One region of the Alcanivorax sp. VBW004 genome, then DNA from elsewhere that is predicted to be linked to it. Evidence: predicted binding sites of a transcription regulator. Region 1 holds the regulator's gene; each other region holds the start of a gene.
What was found. Region 1 encodes PhoB, which activates phosphate uptake and scavenging genes when phosphate is short. Its sites were predicted from a motif close to TGTCATANNNNTGTCANA; they were not measured.

Region 1 (4,214 bases):
AGCTGGGATTGCCGGTCCAGCCATTTATCCACCCGGGGCGGGGAAAACGCCTGAAAATGCTCCAGCAGCGTGGCCGGGTCCGTGTGGACTTGCAAAAGTTGGTGGTGCTCCGTTTTCAGGAAGCCTTCTGCCACGCTGTGTTGCAGGAAATTCTGAAGAGAATCGTAATAATGATTCACGTTTAGCAGTGCGCAGGGTTTTTGGTGAAAGCCCAGCTGGGCCCAGGTAAGAATTTCAAAAATTTCCTCAAGCGTGCCCATGCCGCCAGGCAGGGCAATAAAGCCGTCGGACTGATCCGCCATGGCGGCTTTGCGCTCGTGCATGGAATCGACCACCTGCAGTTCGGTCAGGTGGTCATTGCCGATCTCGCGACGCATCAAGGCTTGCGGAATAATGCCGATTACCTCGCCGCCCTGGCGCATGACTGCGTTGGCAATGGCACCCATCACGCCGACGCTGGCACCGCCATAAACCAGCCCGATGTTGCGGTGCACTAATGCCTCGGCCAGTGCTTCGGCCGCCTGAATGTAGACCGGATTATTGCCGGGGCTGGAACCACAATAGACGCAGATTCTTTTCATCGACATTTCCTAATGCACTGTGCTGTAGGTCCCCAGTTAAAGAGCAAATTTTTACTCGCTGACGGTTGGGGATAGACGCCACTGTGGAGCCACCGCTCCAACAGGACAAGATAAGGTCGGCTTTTCTGTAGGAGCGTCGCTGGCGGCGCGATCATCAACGTCTGGAATCGCGCCGCCAGCGACGCTCCTACGCTATATATCTAAGCTGTCACGGTGGGCGCGCTCAGCCCGCCACCGCTGTAGGCTTGCTTACCAGCCGGTCCGCCGGGAAATGGCAGGTGAAGGTGCTGCCCTTGCTAAGCTCGCTGGTGATTTCCAGGCGGCCGTTATGGCGGATCATCACGTGTTTGACGATGGCCAGCCCCAAACCGGTGCCGCCGGTCTGGGTGACGCGGCTGTTGTCCGGTCGATAAAAACGTTCGGTCAGCCGGGGGATATGGGCCGGGTCGATCCCGATGCCGTCGTCGGTGACGGACAGGTGCGCGCCGTGGGCATCCTGCCACCAGCGGATGTGGATGGTGCCTTCGGCCGGAGTGTATTTCACCGCGTTGGTAATCAGGTTGCCGAAGGCGCTTTCCAGTTCAGCGGGATTGGCGATCAGCCGGGCGTCCAGGGGGACATCCAGTTCAATCCGGTGGTGTTTGTCGCTGCTGATGGCCAGCGCATTGTCTTTCATGCGGTTAAGCATGCCGTGTACCGGTACGGCTTGCCGCACGCTGTCGGCTTCGGTGCCTTCCAGTCGGGCCAGCAGCAACAGGTCGGCGACCAGGGCTTCCATGCGGTTGGACTGGTTGTCCATCTGCACCAGCGCCCGGCGCAGGCGTGCCTGCTCATCGGGGATGGTATCGAGCAGGGTTTCCAGGTAGCCCTTGAGCACGGTGAGCGGGGTTTTCAGCTCATGGCTGACGTTGGCGACGAAGTCTTTGCGCATCTGCTCCAGGTGGTGCAGGCGGGTCACGTCACGGGCGATCAAGAGTTGTTCGCCGACACCAAACTCGGTGACGCGGAACTGGAGGATGCGGTTGTCGTCCACCGGCGAGGGAATTTCCAGCGCTTCGTCAAACTCGCTCTTGGTCAGGTACTCGGTGAAGCGGGGGTGGCGAATCAGGTTGGTGAGCGGTTGCCCCAGATCCTGGCCGGCATTGAACCCCATGGCGCGTTCCGCAGCATGGTTCCAGTATTCCAGGTAACCGTGTTGGTCGATCAGGATGACCACGTCGTCCAGGGCATTCACCGATTGCTGGGCACGATGAATAATGCCCTGCAGGTTTTCCTGGGCGCGGCGTTCCTTCTGGAATAAATGCTCAAGGCGGGTATAAAACTCGCCCCACAGGCCGATGCTGTCCGGGGGTTCGGTGTGATCATCGCGAACCAGCCAGCTGTACAGGGCGAACAGTTGGCGGGTGCTCCAGAAAATATACCCCACCAGCCCTGCCAGCAGCGGCCAGATGTGCCCTACCGCCAGAGCGGCAAGGGCGGCCAGAAAAATCAGGCCGGCAATGCGATTTACTTCCTTGGCCAGGCTGGCTTTCATGCGTCAGTCACCGCGATTCGTTACCGGGTTCGCAGGTTGCCGGGCGAGGGCCCGACAATGGGCCTCCAGTATAAGCAGCTGCGTGGCTGCTGTCTCAGCCGGCTTTTGCGGATTTTACTGAAAAGCGGTAGCCGGTGCCGCGTACGGTCTGGATAAAGCGGTCATAGTCGAACGGCGCCAGGGCTTTACGCAGCCGGCGGATGTGCACGTCGATGGTGCGGTCTTCCACGTACACGTTGGCGCCCCACACCTGGTCCAGCAGTTGGGTACGGGAATAGGCGCGCTCCTGGTGACTCATGAAGAACTCGAGTAACCGGTATTCGGTGGGGCCCATGTCCACGGGGTAATCGTCCGCGCTGATGCGGTGGCTGACCGGGTCCAGACACAACCCTTCCACTTCAATGGCCTTTTCCGCTGCCACACTGGACGCGCGACGCAGCACCGCCTTGATGCGAGAGATAAGTTCGCGGGTGGAGAAGGGCTTGGTGATGTAATCATCGGCCCCCACGTCCAGCCCCTGAATCTTGTTATCTTCCTCGCTTTTTGCGGTGAGCATGATGATTGGCACCTCGTTGGTGGTTTCATCACGCTTCAGGCGGCGAGCCAGTTCGATGCCGGTGACGGATGGCAGCATCCAGTCCAGAAGCACCAGATCCGGGCGTTCATCCACGATGATTTCATGGCCGCGCTGGGCGTTTTCTGCTTCCAGCACATCGAAATCAGCCAGCTCAAGGGCGACGGCAACCATCTCACGGATGGCGGGCTCGTCATCAACAATCAAAATGCGGTTACGGGACATGGCTTACCTTCCTTGCCTGTCATGGGCGCGCATGCGCTACCCGGAATGTTGCCCTATTAGATTGCCTTTTTATGACATCCGTATGACAGATAGAGGCGCAGCATGCAACAAGCAACATGCGCCAACGCGGATCTGGGTTTGTACGAAAGGGCAGAAACGTGGCGGGCCGCGAGCCATGGAAGGCGGTTTCTACGGTGTCCGGCATGGCTCGGCCGAAGGCCGCAGATGAAACGCCTCGGCGCGAAGTGATGCGGTTTCCCGTTCCCTGCAGGGGTAATTCGTGTTGTTGCGTGGTGCGTGCAGTGTGTTGCGTCTCTTAAAAATACTGAAAATACAGGCCGATAAACACGCAGGCCCCGGCCCAGTGGTTGTTCAGGAAGGCGTGGAAGCTGGGCCAGCGTTCGCGGTAGCGGATCAGGCTGTGCTGGTAGGCAAAGCTCAGGGCCATGCCGACCAGCCCGGCGTACCAGGGCCAGCTGAAGTCCAGCCGCTGACCGACCATGATCAGTGCCAGCAGGGTGAGGGCCTGCAGCAGGCCGATCATCAAACGGTCCGCATCGCCGAACAGGATGGCGGTGCTCTTGATGCCCAGCTTCAGGTCGTCTTCACGGTCGCACATGGCGTACTCGGTGTCGTAGGCCACGGTCCACAGCACATTGGCCACGTACAGCAGCCAGGCGATTTCCGGCACCTCGCCGGTTTCAGCGGCAAAGGCCATGGGGATCGCCCAGCTAAAGGCCGCGCCCAGGAACAGCTGGGGCATAAAGGTGAAGCGCTTGGTGAAGGGGTACAGCACGGCGAGGCCCAGCCCGCCGAAGGAGAGCCAGAACGTCAATTCGTTGAGAAACAGCACCAGTCCAAAGGCCAGCAGCCCGAGTCCACAGAACAGCGCCAGCGCCTGCTTGGCGCTCAGTGCGCCGGTGGCCAGCGGGCGCCCCTGGGTGCGTTCCACATCGCCATCGAAATCCCGGTCGGCAAAATCGTTAATCACGCAGCCCGCCGCCCGCATGATCACCACACCCAGGAAGAACACCACAATCACGGTCAGGCTGGGGGTGCCGGCCCCGGCAATCCACACCGCCCACAGGGTGGGCCAGAGCAACAACAGCGTGCCGATGGGGCGATCCAGGCGCATCAGTTGAATATAGGGCCACAGGGCGGGGTAACGTTGTTCAACAAAGGCAAACATGGGACATCCGATTGTCAGGGCAGGGGGTAAGTTTCAAGTTGAAAGTGGAAAGTTTCAAGGCGCGAATCGCGGTTGTTGCCAACCGTTTTGCAGTCACGCACCGGTGCCTGG
Region 2 (4,214 bases), 1.6 Mb from region 1:
ATCGTCGGCCGGCAACAACAGGTCCTCACCGGCAAACGCGATGACCTGCTGGCTGAAGCGCAACTTGCCGGCCAGTGCCGGCGACGTATTGGCATCCGCCAGCACCGTGCTCACCGGCTCGCGCTTGCCCATCAGCGACCAGTGGCCTTTCACCGCCTGGCCGTAATACCCCACCTGACACCCCGCCAAAACGCCGCACAGCAACAACACAGCGACAGCAGGCAACTTGCACAGGGGAGATAACCGCATCTGCTGGCAATCAGGCCCGGGACATGAATTTACGTTCGGCGGTATTCACCCGCACCTTTTCCCCTTCCACGATATATTCCGGCACCTGCACTACCAGGCCGGTATTCAGGGTGGCCGGCTTGGTGCGGGCGGATGCAGACGCAGCCTTCATGGCCGGGGTGGTTTCAGTCACTTCCAGTACCACCGACGCCGGCAGCTCCAGGCCGATAACCGATTCTTCCACTCTCAGGGCCAACACCCCTTCAGTTTCTTCCGTGATGAACGCCAGCTCATCGCTGATATCTTCCTGCTTGAGCAAGTATTGGGAGAAATCCTCGTTATCCATGAAGATGTAGTCATCCCCGTCCACGTAGGAAAACTGCACCGGGCGGCGCTGCAGCTCCACCGTGGCCACGTCGTCATCCCCCTTGAAGCGCTCTTCAAACTTGGGACCACCGCCAACCGCACTGGCCTTCACCCTATACAAGGTGGCCGCGCCGCGGGCAGAAGGCGACTGCACCTCAATCTGGCGGATGGCATACAGGGTGCCGTTGACTTCGATAACGTCGGATTTTTTCAGTTCACTGGCGCGGGTCATGGAAAGCGGTCCTGGGCAATTGATGCGCCAATGCTACAACAAAGCGAGACGACAGGCAGGGAGAGCCGAGAGACAAGTTGAACGTTCTTGCGCTTTTAAGCTTTCAACTTTGAACTTTCAATTGCCCCTCAAGCCGTTCGTAAGCTTGGGCACACAATTGTTTGCGGTCCATGCCTTCACCATCCAGGGGCGTACAGAAGTGCAGGCGAACGCGGATTTTTTGGCGGAGCAACATGGCCCACAGGTGATGATGAAACTCATCGTCACCAATAAAGGCCAGGCCCCGGTCCGGAGCGCCCATGTTATCCAGGTAGCGTACCGCTAACGGTTGCACCGGCACGCCCGCCAGCAAGGGGGCATCAAACAATTGCGGAAAAAAGCGGCGCAGGCTGGAGCCATCGGTGGTGGTTCCTTCCGGGAACACCAGCACCGTGTGCCCCTGCTGCAAGCGGCTGGCAATTTCCTGGGCCTTGTGAACCGACTCACCACTGCCGCGCTTGATAAACAGGGTCCCCATGGCCCGGGCCAGTGTGCCGATCAACGGCCAGTCACCCACCTCCGCCTTGGAGAGAAAATACAGATGCCGCTGGCTGGCAATCACAGGAATATCCAGCCACGACACATGGTTGCTGACCAGAAACACGGGGGCTTCCACCCGGCTCCCCGTGACCGTCAACTCCACCCCGAGGATACGCAGAAAATGCCGGCACCAACGCTGTTTCGCCGCCAGCACCACAGGCCGATACGGAGACCAGAACGCCCCCAGCAAGAACGCCAGCACAAAACCCCACAACAGATAGAGTGCAACGCGGATCACCCGCCCCACTCGGCGCAGTTGCGGCCAGAGCCCACCCTCGGAATACGCGCAAACGCTGGCGCTATGATTCATCTCGCTCATCTATCCCGCCCGTTAGCCGTCAACTGCCCACGATGCATTGCCAACCGGCTTTACACCGCCTGGGCCGGCTGCATGAAGTGCTGCACATAACGGGCGGGCAAGTCCTCCACCGCCATCAACACAAAGAAATCCAGGCAGTTAAAATCCGGGTCCCAGCACGGTTCACCGCACACTTGAGCCCCCATGCGCAGGTAGGCCTTGAGCAGCGGAGGCATTTTCACACTATCCGCCTGGGCATCTCCTGGCAGCGCCTGCAAGCGCAGATGCGGCTGCACGCGATGCCCTGCCTGGCTCAGGTGGCGCGCCTGGATACGCTGATTAACCGCTGCCACGTTATAGCCTTCACTCAGAGCGATACTGGCGCAGCCCAGCAGGTAGCGCACATCGTTTTCCAGCATGTACTGCGCCAGCCGCGCCCACAGCACACTGATAACGGCCCCGTTGCGGTGTTCCGGGTGGATACAGGTACGGCCGATCTCTGCCAGCTTGCCATCCAGTCGACCCAGCATGGTCAGATCAAATTCACCGCTGGAATAGAAACCCCCGGTCCGGTGCAAGCGATCGCCAGGCAGCACACGGGTGTAACCCACGATTTCCCCATTGCGGTTATCACGCACCACCAGGTGCAGGCAGTGACGATCAAAGCGGTCCCGGTCGAGCCCGAATGGGGCACTGAAACTGGCGCCGTATTCCTGGGAAAAGATGCGATAGCGCAGGCGCTGGATTTTCAGAATCTCGCGGCGCGAGCGGGTGAAATAGGCCGTGAAACGACCCGGCGCTGGGGCCTCAAGCGCCCTCTCGGCGGCCATATCACGGGGAAAGCGAAGAATCTCGGCGGTGGCCACGAACGGCTTGGCGAAGGCCCCTTTCAATTGCGGGCTTAACGCTTTGATCTTTCCTGCAGCTTGCGCAAGCATAGTGTACTCCACTGGCAGTTTCGGCCAGTGTCGTCAGCCGCCGTGGCAAGGCAGTGACATTTGCATGACATTTGCGCGACACACGAAAAATGCGCTTGACGTTAACGAAAGCCCCCTGGAGAGCACCATGGACACCCCCCGCATCGCCCACACCGTACCGTTCCCGCTACCCGTCAAAAAAGGCGATACGGTCTACTGGTGCGCCTGCGGCCTGAGCCAGACACAGCCTTATTGCGACGGCAGCCACAAGGGCACCGGCTTCGCTCCGGTGCCCTACACCGCCACGCGGGACAGGATTGTGTTTTTCTGCGGCTGTAAACACAGCAGCAAAGGCATGATCTGCGACGGCAGTCATTCGAAGATAGTGGACAGTGAATAGTCACCAGGCAAAAACGTCGCGATTGCGTTGCCATGCCTGTCGAAGCCAAGAGGCCGCGTCCAAGGATTGGGCGCGGCCTCTTCCGTTTCAAATCAAGACAGCCGATTTCGCGCAGCTGTCAGCTGTCAATTGCCTTTACCCCGTGTTGCGCAGTCCTGCCGCAATCCCCGCGATCGTCACCATCAAGGCGCTTTCCAGCGTTTCGTCGCCGTCCTGCTGACGTAGCCGCGCCATTAGCTCTGCCTGCAGCAAATGCAACGGGTCGGTGTACGGGTCACGCACGCGGATGGACCAGCGCATCACCGGGTTGTTATCCAGCAGATCTTCGCGGCCGGTGAGCGCTGACAGGGCACTGACTGTGGCGGTGAGCCGCTCGCGCAGCACTTCGCCCAAACGCATCAGGCCGGCATCATCGCCAGCCAGGCGCTCTTCATACCAGGCCGCCACCCGCAGGTCGGATTTGGCCAGCACCATTTCCAGCATATCCACCACGCCCTGGAAAAACGGCCACTCGCTGGCCATTTCCCGCACCATGCCATTCTGTGCCGCATCGTTCTGGGCATCTTCCAGGGCGGCACCGGTGCCCAGCCAGGCAGGCAGCATCAGGCGGATCTGGGTCCAGGCGAACACCCAGGGAATTGCCCGCAACGAGCTGATGCCCTGATCCGATTTGCGGCGGGCCGGACGGCTGCCCAGCGCCAATCGCGACAATTCGGTTTCCGGCGTCACGGTACGCAGGTAACGCACCAGCTCGGGCTCATCGCGAACCACCCCGCGATAGCCCGCCACAGAGGTATCGGTCAGCGCCTGCATCTGCTGGCGCCACTCCGGCCGCGCCGCCTGGGGCGGCAACAGGGTGGCTTCCAGTGTGGCCGCCACATACTGCTCCAGGTTGAACACCGCCACCGACGGGCGGCCATATTTGAAGCGAATCACCTCACCCTGCTCCGTCACCCGGATACGCCCGGCCACTGATCCCGGCGGCTGCGACAACAACGCCATGCGGGTGGGCGAGCCGCCGCGGGAAATGGAGCCACCCCGGCCATGGAACAGGGTGAGCGGAATAGCGTTCTCGGCAAACAGCGCCGTCAGCTTTTCCTGGGCCCGGTACTGGGCCCAGGCAGCACCGAGAAAACCGGCGTCCTTGGCGGAATCGGAATAGCCGATCATGACTTCCTGGCCCGCGGCGACTCG
Region 3 (4,214 bases), 2.7 Mb from region 1:
TGAGTCTGGAGCTGTCAGTACAGGGCCAGCGGGGCAGTTTTCGATTGCAGGTGGAGGCGACGCTGCAGCCCCGCGGGGTCACGGTGTTGTTTGGGCCTTCCGGGGCTGGCAAGAGTTCGTTGCTTCGCATGGTGGCCGGGCTGGACCATTGCGATGGCGTGATTAGCTTTGCCGACCAGACGTGGCTGTCGGCAGACGTGGAGCTGGCGCCGTGGCAGCGGCCCATTGGCATGCTGTTTCAGCAGCCCACCCTGTTTCGGCACCTTACCGTGCAGGGCAATCTGGACTATGTGGCCCGACGTCGCCAGAGCCCGGCGGGCCAGCAAGCGCAGGTGATTGAACAGACGGGCATTGGCCCGCTACTGGCCCGGCGGGTGGAGGGCTTGTCTGGCGGGGAAAGCCAGCGGGTGGCGCTGGCGCGGGCCTTGCTGGGGGCGCCGCAACTGCTGCTGCTCGATGAGCCGTTGTCGGCCCTGGATGAGGCACACAAGCGTGAACTTCTGGATCTGATTGCCCTGGCCGCGCGCACCGTGCCGGTGCTGTACGTGACCCACAACATGGATGAGCTGCTGCGCCTGTCGGATCAGGTCTGGCTGATGGAGCGTGGCCGCATTATTGCCCAGGGGTCAGCCAGCCAGGAGCTGTCGCGGCTGGATGGCTCCCTGGCTCAACGCGCGGACGCCACCGCTCTGTTGGCTGGCCTGGTTGCGGACTATGCTGGCGAGGATCATTTGCAGGGCATTACGGTGGGGGATGCCACGCTGTGGCTGCCTGTTGAGCAGCCGCTGGTTGCCGGTGAATCTGTGCGGCTGCGCATTGCCGCCCGGGATGTGAGCCTTTGCCTGAGTGCGCCGGGCGACAGCAGTATTCTCAATATTCTGCCGGCCCGGGTGGTCGGCTTGCGTGAGGTGGGGCCCGGGCAATGCCTGGTGCAGCTTGCCCTGGCCGGGCAGTGCATTCTGGCCCGGATTTCCGGGCGTTCTGCTCGTCAGCTTTCCCTGTTTCCCGGTGCCGACGTCTATGCCCAGATCAAGGCCGTGGCGCTGGTGTAGAACTGCGCAGGGTGGCGCCGAGGGGCGCGGGGCCTGATGGCTGCCCCGTGTCTTTCTTGTCATGCTGGTGATGCTCACCGTCGCAGCCGGCCTGGCTACGCCAGTCAGCGGCCAACCCGAATCGTAGCTCGCCGGTGGTGATGGTGCTGGTGCCCGAGAAGAAAAACATGACAACCGTAATCAACTGCAGACACAGGATGACTCCCGGCGTCCACAGTGCGCCTAGCCCTGCGTGGAGTAACGGCTGTAAATCACTATGTGCGGGCAGGGCGATGCTGATAGCCACACCGTACAGTGCGGCGAGCAATGCCATCAGCTGATAGACCGAGAACAGCTTGCTGCCCCCACGGTAATCCGCCCGCAGTGTTTCCGAATACACTCGCCAAAGCTGGCTGCCCACCAGGCTCAGAGCAAAGGCCAGGGCAAATAACTGGTGGAAGAAGAGGGCGCTGCATAACAATGCCAGCGCCGTGTAGAGCACGCAGGTCACCGCCTGAATGGGAATGACCTTGACGGCTTCCATTTCCCCGGCAAAGGCGATTTTTTTGGTTTTGCCGATAAAGACATGGTTGAGCGTGGCAAACATGCGCCGGGCCCAGGTGGGTGCATCGTTGAGCGCTTTACCGTAACAGCAGCCGAAACTGATACAGGCCAGTCGACCGATCCCTTCCCCCATCACGTAGGCGATGGACATGGCTGCCAGCATGGGCAGAGTGGGCAGCGGCGTGTCCCACCAGTGCTGGCTGGCCTTGTCCGCCAGCCACAGGGATATGGGTGCAATGATAATACCCACGAAACTGGCGCCGCCGACGGTAAAGCCGTGTCGATTTTTCTCTACCACTGTGGCGATAATCTTGGCTGCTGGCAGGCAAATGGCGAGTACCCCAAGGGTCAGGAGTACGGTGGTCATCAGTGAAACACCGACGGCGGCAGTAAGAAGAATGAACGTGGCGACGCCGAACCCGCCGGCCAGGCCGGTAAATAAACCATAGAAGGTGAGATTCAGGCCCTGCCAGGAACCGTCACCGTTTTTCTTCAAGGGCAGGGACGCGACAAATTGCCAGCGTTCCTCGGGAAGGTGGCGGAACAATTGACGAAATCCAAGCCCGAACAGCAGGGCACAGACGAGCAGAAACAGATCTGCAGCCATGAGCTAGCTCCTTAGACGGTTTCCGCCAAGGGTGTCGCCACAAGGGTGCGAATGAATGACAGCGCGGTGACGCTTCAATGACAGCGTAAGTGCTATGCGTGAAAAGGACGGATGGGGACGAAGGAAACGGTGGGGGAAATCAGTCGCGGTTACGCAGAAAGCTCTCTGCCGCTTGCACGATCAACTCGGTGACAGAACGGTCTTCCATCAGTGCCTGCATTTTCAGGCGCTTGTGTAAATCGGCGGGAATGTCCGCGGTGAGACGCCGGTAGCCTTCACGAACAGCGCCTTGCCGCGCGGTTGCCTGCCGCGACGCGCTGGCCACCTTTTTCGGGGCAGCAGCCCGCTTGCGAGGGCGCTTTTTCTCTTCAATAGTAACGAAATCGATCTGTTCCATGGATGCTGCTGTGGGCCGGCAAAGATGGTGGTCAGGTTACTGGAAAGCGGTGTAAATGGACAGGATTGGCGCTTAAATTTATAGTGCAAAAAATAGTGCAAAAAGTAGTGTAAGAAGAGAGTTGGACGCTCGGGGAGCCGACAACAAAAAGCAGAAAAACACTGGGGACGACATGGAAAAGGTGGATGTGCTGGTCATCGGCAGTGGCTTCGGGGGCGCTGTGATGGCATGCCGACTGGCCGAGAAGGGAAGCAAGGTGGTGGTGCTGGAGCGGGGCAGGCGCTGGTTGCCTGGTGATTACCCGTCCGTTTCCCAGACAGACTGGCTTTGGGATGAAGATGAGCCGGAAAAACAAAACGGCTGGATTGATTTTCGCAATTTCGGTGACATGAGTATTGCCATGGGATCCGGGGTTGGCGGCGGCTCGCTGATTTATGCCAACGTCAGTATTGAAGCCAAACCCGAGGCCTTCGAGCAGGGTTGGCCTGAGGCGATTGATTACGCCACCCTGAAACCCTATTACGACATCACTGGCGTGATGCTCAATGTGCAGACATTGCCGACGAGCCAGTGGACGCCACGCACCCACCTGATGAAAGAAGCGGCGGAGGCGGTCGGCGCCGGGGACCGTTTCACCGTGGTACCCCAGGCGATTACGTTTGATCCAGAGTGGCGCGCGGAAAACGACGATTCGTTCGATTACCGCCATAGTAAAAGCTGGGTCAACGCCCAGGGCAAAGAGCAGGGCACTTGCACCCATTGCGGCAATTGCGATCTGGGTTGCCCGGTGAAAGCCAAGAATACCCTGGATCTCAATTATCTGGCGGCGGCGGAAAGTGCTGGTGCGCAGATTCGTCCGTTGCATCACGTGCGCACGATTCGGCCGCTGGCCTCGGGGGGCTATGAAGTGCAGGCCATGGATCTGGATGCGCGGGGCTGGCGTGGTTTCCGGGCTGACAAGGTGATCGTGGCTGCTGGCTCCATGGGGTCCACCGAACTGTTACTGCGCTGCCGGGATCAGTTCAAGACGCTGCCGAAACTCAGCCGTAAGCTCGGGCATAACTGGAGCAGTAATGGCGATTTTGCCACGGCGGCTTTCTATGAAGATCGTCAGATTTCACCTACGCGGGGCCCGACCATCACCAGCGCCATCGATTACCTGGATGGCTCGGACAATGGCGCCCGGTATTTTGTGGAAGACGGTGGATTGCCGGATATTCTTGGTAGCTGGCTGGAGCGCCTAGGCAAGCAATCCCGGTTTGCCGGCAGCCGGCTGGGTGCGGCCATGCTGAAATATGGCGACAGCAGTAATCCCTTTGGCAAAATGATGCCCTGGTTTGGCCAGGCCATGGATGATCCCGGTGGTACCTTTTCTCTGGGCCGGCGCTGGTACTGGCCATGGAAGCGTGATCGCCTGAAGCTCAAGTGGGATTACCGCAAGGCAGAAAAGGCAGTACAGGGGTTGGCCGATCGGCATTTGTCGTTGACGGCAGCCACTGGGGGCAACCCGATGACACCCGCTACCTGGACCTGGTTCAAGAATCTGGTCACACCGCACCCACTGGGTGGCTGCAATATGGCGGATTCTGTGGAACAGGGGGTGGTGAACCATGCC
Region 4 (4,214 bases), 730 kb from region 1:
ATGGGTTATCACAACCTTGGGTTTCATCGACGCTCCTTATTTGAATTTCTTACGAAGGCGGCCACTGAGACTGTCCACGACGGTGACCATCAACAAGATGACAATGAGAATGGCGCTGACTTCCTGATACTGCATGATTCTCAGCGAGCCCATCAATTCGAAGCCAATACCACCGGCACCCACCATGCCCATTACGGTCGAGGCACGGAAATTGTATTCCCAGCGATAAATGGACACGTCCGCGAACTGAGGAAGTACTTGTGGCAGCACGGCGTGATAGAGCACCTGCAAGCGAGTAGCGCCGGCAGCATCGGCCGCTTCCACTGGCGCCTCATCTACATGCTCAATCGCTTCGGCAAAAAACTTTCCAACCATGCCAATGGAGTGAAGACCGAGCGCCAGTACGCCAGGCAACGCCCCAAAACCAACAGCAGCCACGAAGATGATGCCCATGATTAGTTCCGGGACTGAACGCAAACCGTTTAAAAGGGTTCGAGTTACTTGGAGCACCACCGGATGTGGAGAGGTGTTGCGCGCAGCCAGGAATGCCAGTGGCACAGACAAGGTTACTGCAATGGCAGTACCGGCAATACTCATCGCAAGCGTGTCGATTAACGGCGACACCCAGCTGGCCACATTGGTGAAGTCAGGTGGAAGAGATTCGCCAATGAGTGTGCCTATGGCTGGCACGCCATTGGCAAGTGTATTGAAATTGAGCAGCCCTACGTACCAACTTGCGACAAAAATGATGAGCAGCACTAACAGCGACTGTCCGAGTTTTTTCCGCCAGCCTTTCGCGTGCTCATCCAGCACGGAGGCCGACGGGGCCGGCGACAGAGTCGCCGGTTCCGTCGTTGTATAGCTCATGGGGCACTCCTCACATTTTTGCGAAATCAAGATTGAGCAGGCCACCCATAGCGCGGATGACATCGTAATCTTCGTCGGTAATTGCCGCGAATCCCTCAGCCTTCAGGTTGTCGAGAATCTCCGGGTCATCGATCTGCAGAAAGGCTTTCTGAATGTTGCTCTTCAGCTCAGGGGCCAGGTTCGAACGCAGGGCCCAGGGGTATTGAGGAAAGTCACCGCTGTAGCCCAGCACCTTGACCTTGCTCCGATCAATCAAGCCGCGGTCCATCACATGCTCGAAGATAACTTCGGACAACCCTCCGGCGTCGGCATTGCCATTGGCGACGTTAACCGCAACAGCGTCATGGCTACCGACGAAATGAGCCTCATAGTCCTTTCCGGCTTCGAGCTCTGCCTTCTCAAGGAGTACGGTCTTGGGGATCAGGTGGCTGGAAGTGGATGCGCGGTCACCGTAGGCCATTTTCTTGCCTTTGATATCCGCGAAGGAGCCAACGCCAGAGTCCGCATTGGCAATAATGATGGAGCGATAAGTCGGCTTCCCGTCTACCACCATGGCGGCAAAGGGTTCAATGTCACTCTTACTCTTGGCCATCACATAGGACAACGGACCAAAGTAAGCCAGGTCAATTCGGCCAAAACGCATGGCTTCGATCATGGAGGAGTAATCGGTGGTAACAATCAGTTCTACTTCCTTACCAAGAGTGGTTTCCAGGTAATCCTTCAAAGGTTGGTTTCGCTTGATCAGTTCTGACGCGTTCTCATCCGGCAGCAAGGCAACTTTCAAAAGATCAGGGTCTGTATCTGCGGCATGGGCTGGCCAATGGATGCCGAGCATCATTATCAGAGCCAGCAAAGAGTGAATCATTGTCTTCATTGTGCTATCTCCAGTACGTCTGTCGTTATCGGGGTGGTCTTAGGTTTATGGATGGCTGGTTTGCCTTCCGCAGCTACCACGCTGGGTGAACGGTGGTAAATCTCGTCCAGGTGTTTCGATTTCAGGTTTTCAGGAGCATCGTCAAAAACGATATGAGCGTTCGAAAGGCCGATGATCCGGTCTGCAAAACGCTGGGCGTATTCCAATTGGTGCAAGGAAATAACCGCGGTGATTCCATCTTCCTGACAAATATCGCGCAGTAGGCCGAGTACCTTTTCAGAAGTGGCCGGATCCAGGCTGGCAACGGGCTCATCGGCAAGAATCATGGATGGTTGCTGCACCAATGCTCTGGCGATTCCAACCCGCTGCTGCTGGCCGCCGGACAACTGATCTACTCGGGAAAGCGCTTTGTCAGCCAGACCTACGCGGTCGAGGCATTGCAGAGCCAACTCCAGGTCCTGCCGGGGCAGGGGAAGCAGGCTTCGCCAAGTACCGTGATACGCAAGTCTGCCTGTCAGCACATTCTGTAACGCGGTGTATCGTTCGATCAGCTGGTGATGCTGGAACACCATGGCGGTGCGGCTGCGGTGCTGTCGCAGGATTCTACGGTTGGTCAGTTCACCAAACTCGCCAGACACAACCTTCCCGGTTGTGGGCTTAACCAGGTGATTCAGTGAACGAAGCAGAGTGGATTTACCCGCGCCTGAAAGTCCCAGTAGCACGGTGAATTCGCCCTTGTGAAAGTGAACGTTGGTGGGTTTGAGCGCGAGGACGTTTCCCGGGTAGGTTACGCCCATACTCTCGACTCGAAGCATCACATTGGTTGATTGAGTTGGGGCCACAGGATCACCTTTTGCAATAAATAAGCTCGCCGTATTGCGAGTTACAATTGAACGGTAAAGCTGAGGGATGACACCGTCGTGTCACTGACGTGACAGGTTGATGAAGTGCTTTTGGTTCGCAAGGATTTTCCGAAGGGCTCTGTGAAATACATGGAGCTCAGCCAAAGTGGAACGTGAAGTGGACCCCATCCGTTGGACCACCTGACAGACGATTTAAGCTCTGACCGGACCATCATCAGGCGTCAGGCCGCCTGGGTCAGTGGTTGAGCGAAGTACACCTCATCGGGTGTCGCATCGTCCAGCCCTTGATGGGGCCGCTGACGGTTGTACCAAGTGAAGTACTTCCTCAGCTCCCGGCGTAGGTGGGCACCATCTTCGAAGGCCTTCAGATAGACGCACTCGTACTTCACGCTACGCCAGAGCCGTTCGACGAAGATGTTGTCCCGGTAGCAGCCTTTTCCATCCATGCTGATCCGGACGCCATGGGCCTTCAGTACCTCGGTGAACGCCTGGCTGGTGAATTGGCAGCCCTGATCGCTATTGAAGATGCTCGGCGGCCCATAGCGCTCCAGGGCCTCCTCCAGTGCGTCAATGCAGAAGTCCGTATCCAGGGTGTTCGATACCCGCCAGGCCAGCACACGGCGACTGTGCCAGTCCATGATGGCCACCAGGTACATGAACCCTCGCGCCATTGGGATATACGTCACATCAGTGGCCCAGACTTGGTTGGGACGATCGATGACGCGATCCCTGAGCAGGTAAGGATAGACCCGATGCCCCACGCCAGACTGGCTGGTGCGCGGCTTCGGGTACACCGCGTGCAGCCCCATCTGCCGCATCAGGCGACGGATCCGCTTGCGGTTCACCGTGTGCCCCAAGCGGTTGAGATGGGTCGTCATCCGCCGGGAGCCGTAGACCGGCGTCCGCAGATGCTCCTCGTCGATCAGCCTCATTAGCATCAGGTCCTCGGCGAGTAACTCACGGCGCTGGTAGTATAGCGATGAGCGACTGATACCGAGCAATTGGCACTGCCGGCGCAGGCTGGGATTGTCGGAGGATGGCGGCTCGATCAAGGCCAAGCGCTGAGCCCGGCTCAACGATCGAGCCTGCGCGACAAAAAATCGCGTTCCACCGTCAGCTTGCCGATCTCGCGGTAAAGCGTGTCGATCTCCTCCTGGCTCTTCTGGGCGGCTTTACCATCCTTGCCTTCGAAGACGCCCGTGGCGTTGTCCAGGAGTTCACGCTTCCACTGGCTGACCATGGTGGGGTGGATCTCGAAGCGGGCGGCGATCTCCGACGTTGTCTGATCGCCCTTGAGGGCTGCGAGAGCCACCTTGGCCTTGAAGTCACTGCTGTACTGCTTGCGTTTCCTGCTCATGATTATCGTCTCCAATCGTCATGATCAGAGCTTAACGCCTGGTCCTGATTTCGGGGACCACCTCACTCCTGGTCGCACTATGTCTCGCTTCAGTGGCGTTGTGGCTGCTATCCGCATTGGCAGGCGGGCTCGGGCTGCTGGGCACGACGCTATTGCTGATCCTTTGGGGTGGTGCAATTGCCGCTGTTCTGGTGGGATTCCAAACTTGGATTCTCAAGGAAGCGGGCGCTGACGCGCTGCCGGCCTCTGCAAT

Region 2: a site for PhoB is predicted at 2,694-2,711, ahead of F1529_RS08520 (CDGSH iron-sulfur domain-containing protein). Genes of this name have one in related genera too.
Region 3: a site for PhoB is predicted at 2,268-2,285, ahead of F1529_RS13640 (prolipoprotein diacylglyceryl transferase family protein). Genes of this name have one in related genera too.
Region 4: a site for PhoB is predicted at 2,672-2,689, ahead of phnC (phosphonate ABC transporter ATP-binding protein). Genes of this name have one in related genera too.

The regions. Positions count from the first base shown of each region.
Region 1 covers NZ_WNHC01000001.1:291,174-295,387, forward strand. Annotated here, with positions in the region: gene F1529_RS01375 (TIGR00730 family Rossman fold protein) at 1-581, opposite strand, end outside; gene phoR (phosphate regulon sensor histidine kinase PhoR) at 805-2,115, opposite strand; gene phoB (phosphate regulon transcriptional regulator PhoB) at 2,210-2,914, opposite strand; gene ubiA (4-hydroxybenzoate octaprenyltransferase) at 3,231-4,103, opposite strand.
Region 2 covers NZ_WNHC01000001.1:1,851,243-1,855,456, reverse strand. Annotated here, with positions in the region: gene F1529_RS08540 (aminopeptidase) at 1-249, opposite strand, end outside; gene yeiP (elongation factor P-like protein YeiP) at 260-826, opposite strand; gene F1529_RS08530 (1-acyl-sn-glycerol-3-phosphate acyltransferase) at 930-1,724, opposite strand; gene F1529_RS08525 (GNAT family N-acetyltransferase) at 1,775-2,641, opposite strand; gene F1529_RS08520 (CDGSH iron-sulfur domain-containing protein) at 2,769-3,020, shown strand; gene ppc (phosphoenolpyruvate carboxylase) at 3,156-4,214, opposite strand, start outside.
Region 3 covers NZ_WNHC01000001.1:3,003,156-3,007,369, forward strand. Annotated here, with positions in the region: gene modB (molybdate ABC transporter permease subunit) at 1-3, shown strand, start outside; gene modC (molybdenum ABC transporter ATP-binding protein) at 1-1,052, shown strand, start outside; gene F1529_RS13640 (prolipoprotein diacylglyceryl transferase family protein) at 1,030-2,202, opposite strand; gene F1529_RS13645 (hypothetical protein) at 2,342-2,599, opposite strand; gene F1529_RS13650 (GMC oxidoreductase) at 2,772-4,214, shown strand, end outside.
Region 4 covers NZ_WNHC01000001.1:1,024,876-1,029,089, forward strand. Annotated here, with positions in the region: gene F1529_RS04610 (phosphonate dehydrogenase) at 1-27, opposite strand, end outside; gene phnE (phosphonate ABC transporter, permease protein PhnE) at 37-867, opposite strand; gene phnD (phosphate/phosphite/phosphonate ABC transporter substrate-binding protein) at 878-1,741, opposite strand; gene phnC (phosphonate ABC transporter ATP-binding protein) at 1,738-2,583, opposite strand; one part of gene F1529_RS04630 (IS3 family transposase) at 2,826-3,691, opposite strand; one part of gene F1529_RS04630 (IS3 family transposase) at 3,691-3,961, opposite strand; gene F1529_RS04635 (hypothetical protein) at 4,054-4,214, shown strand, end outside.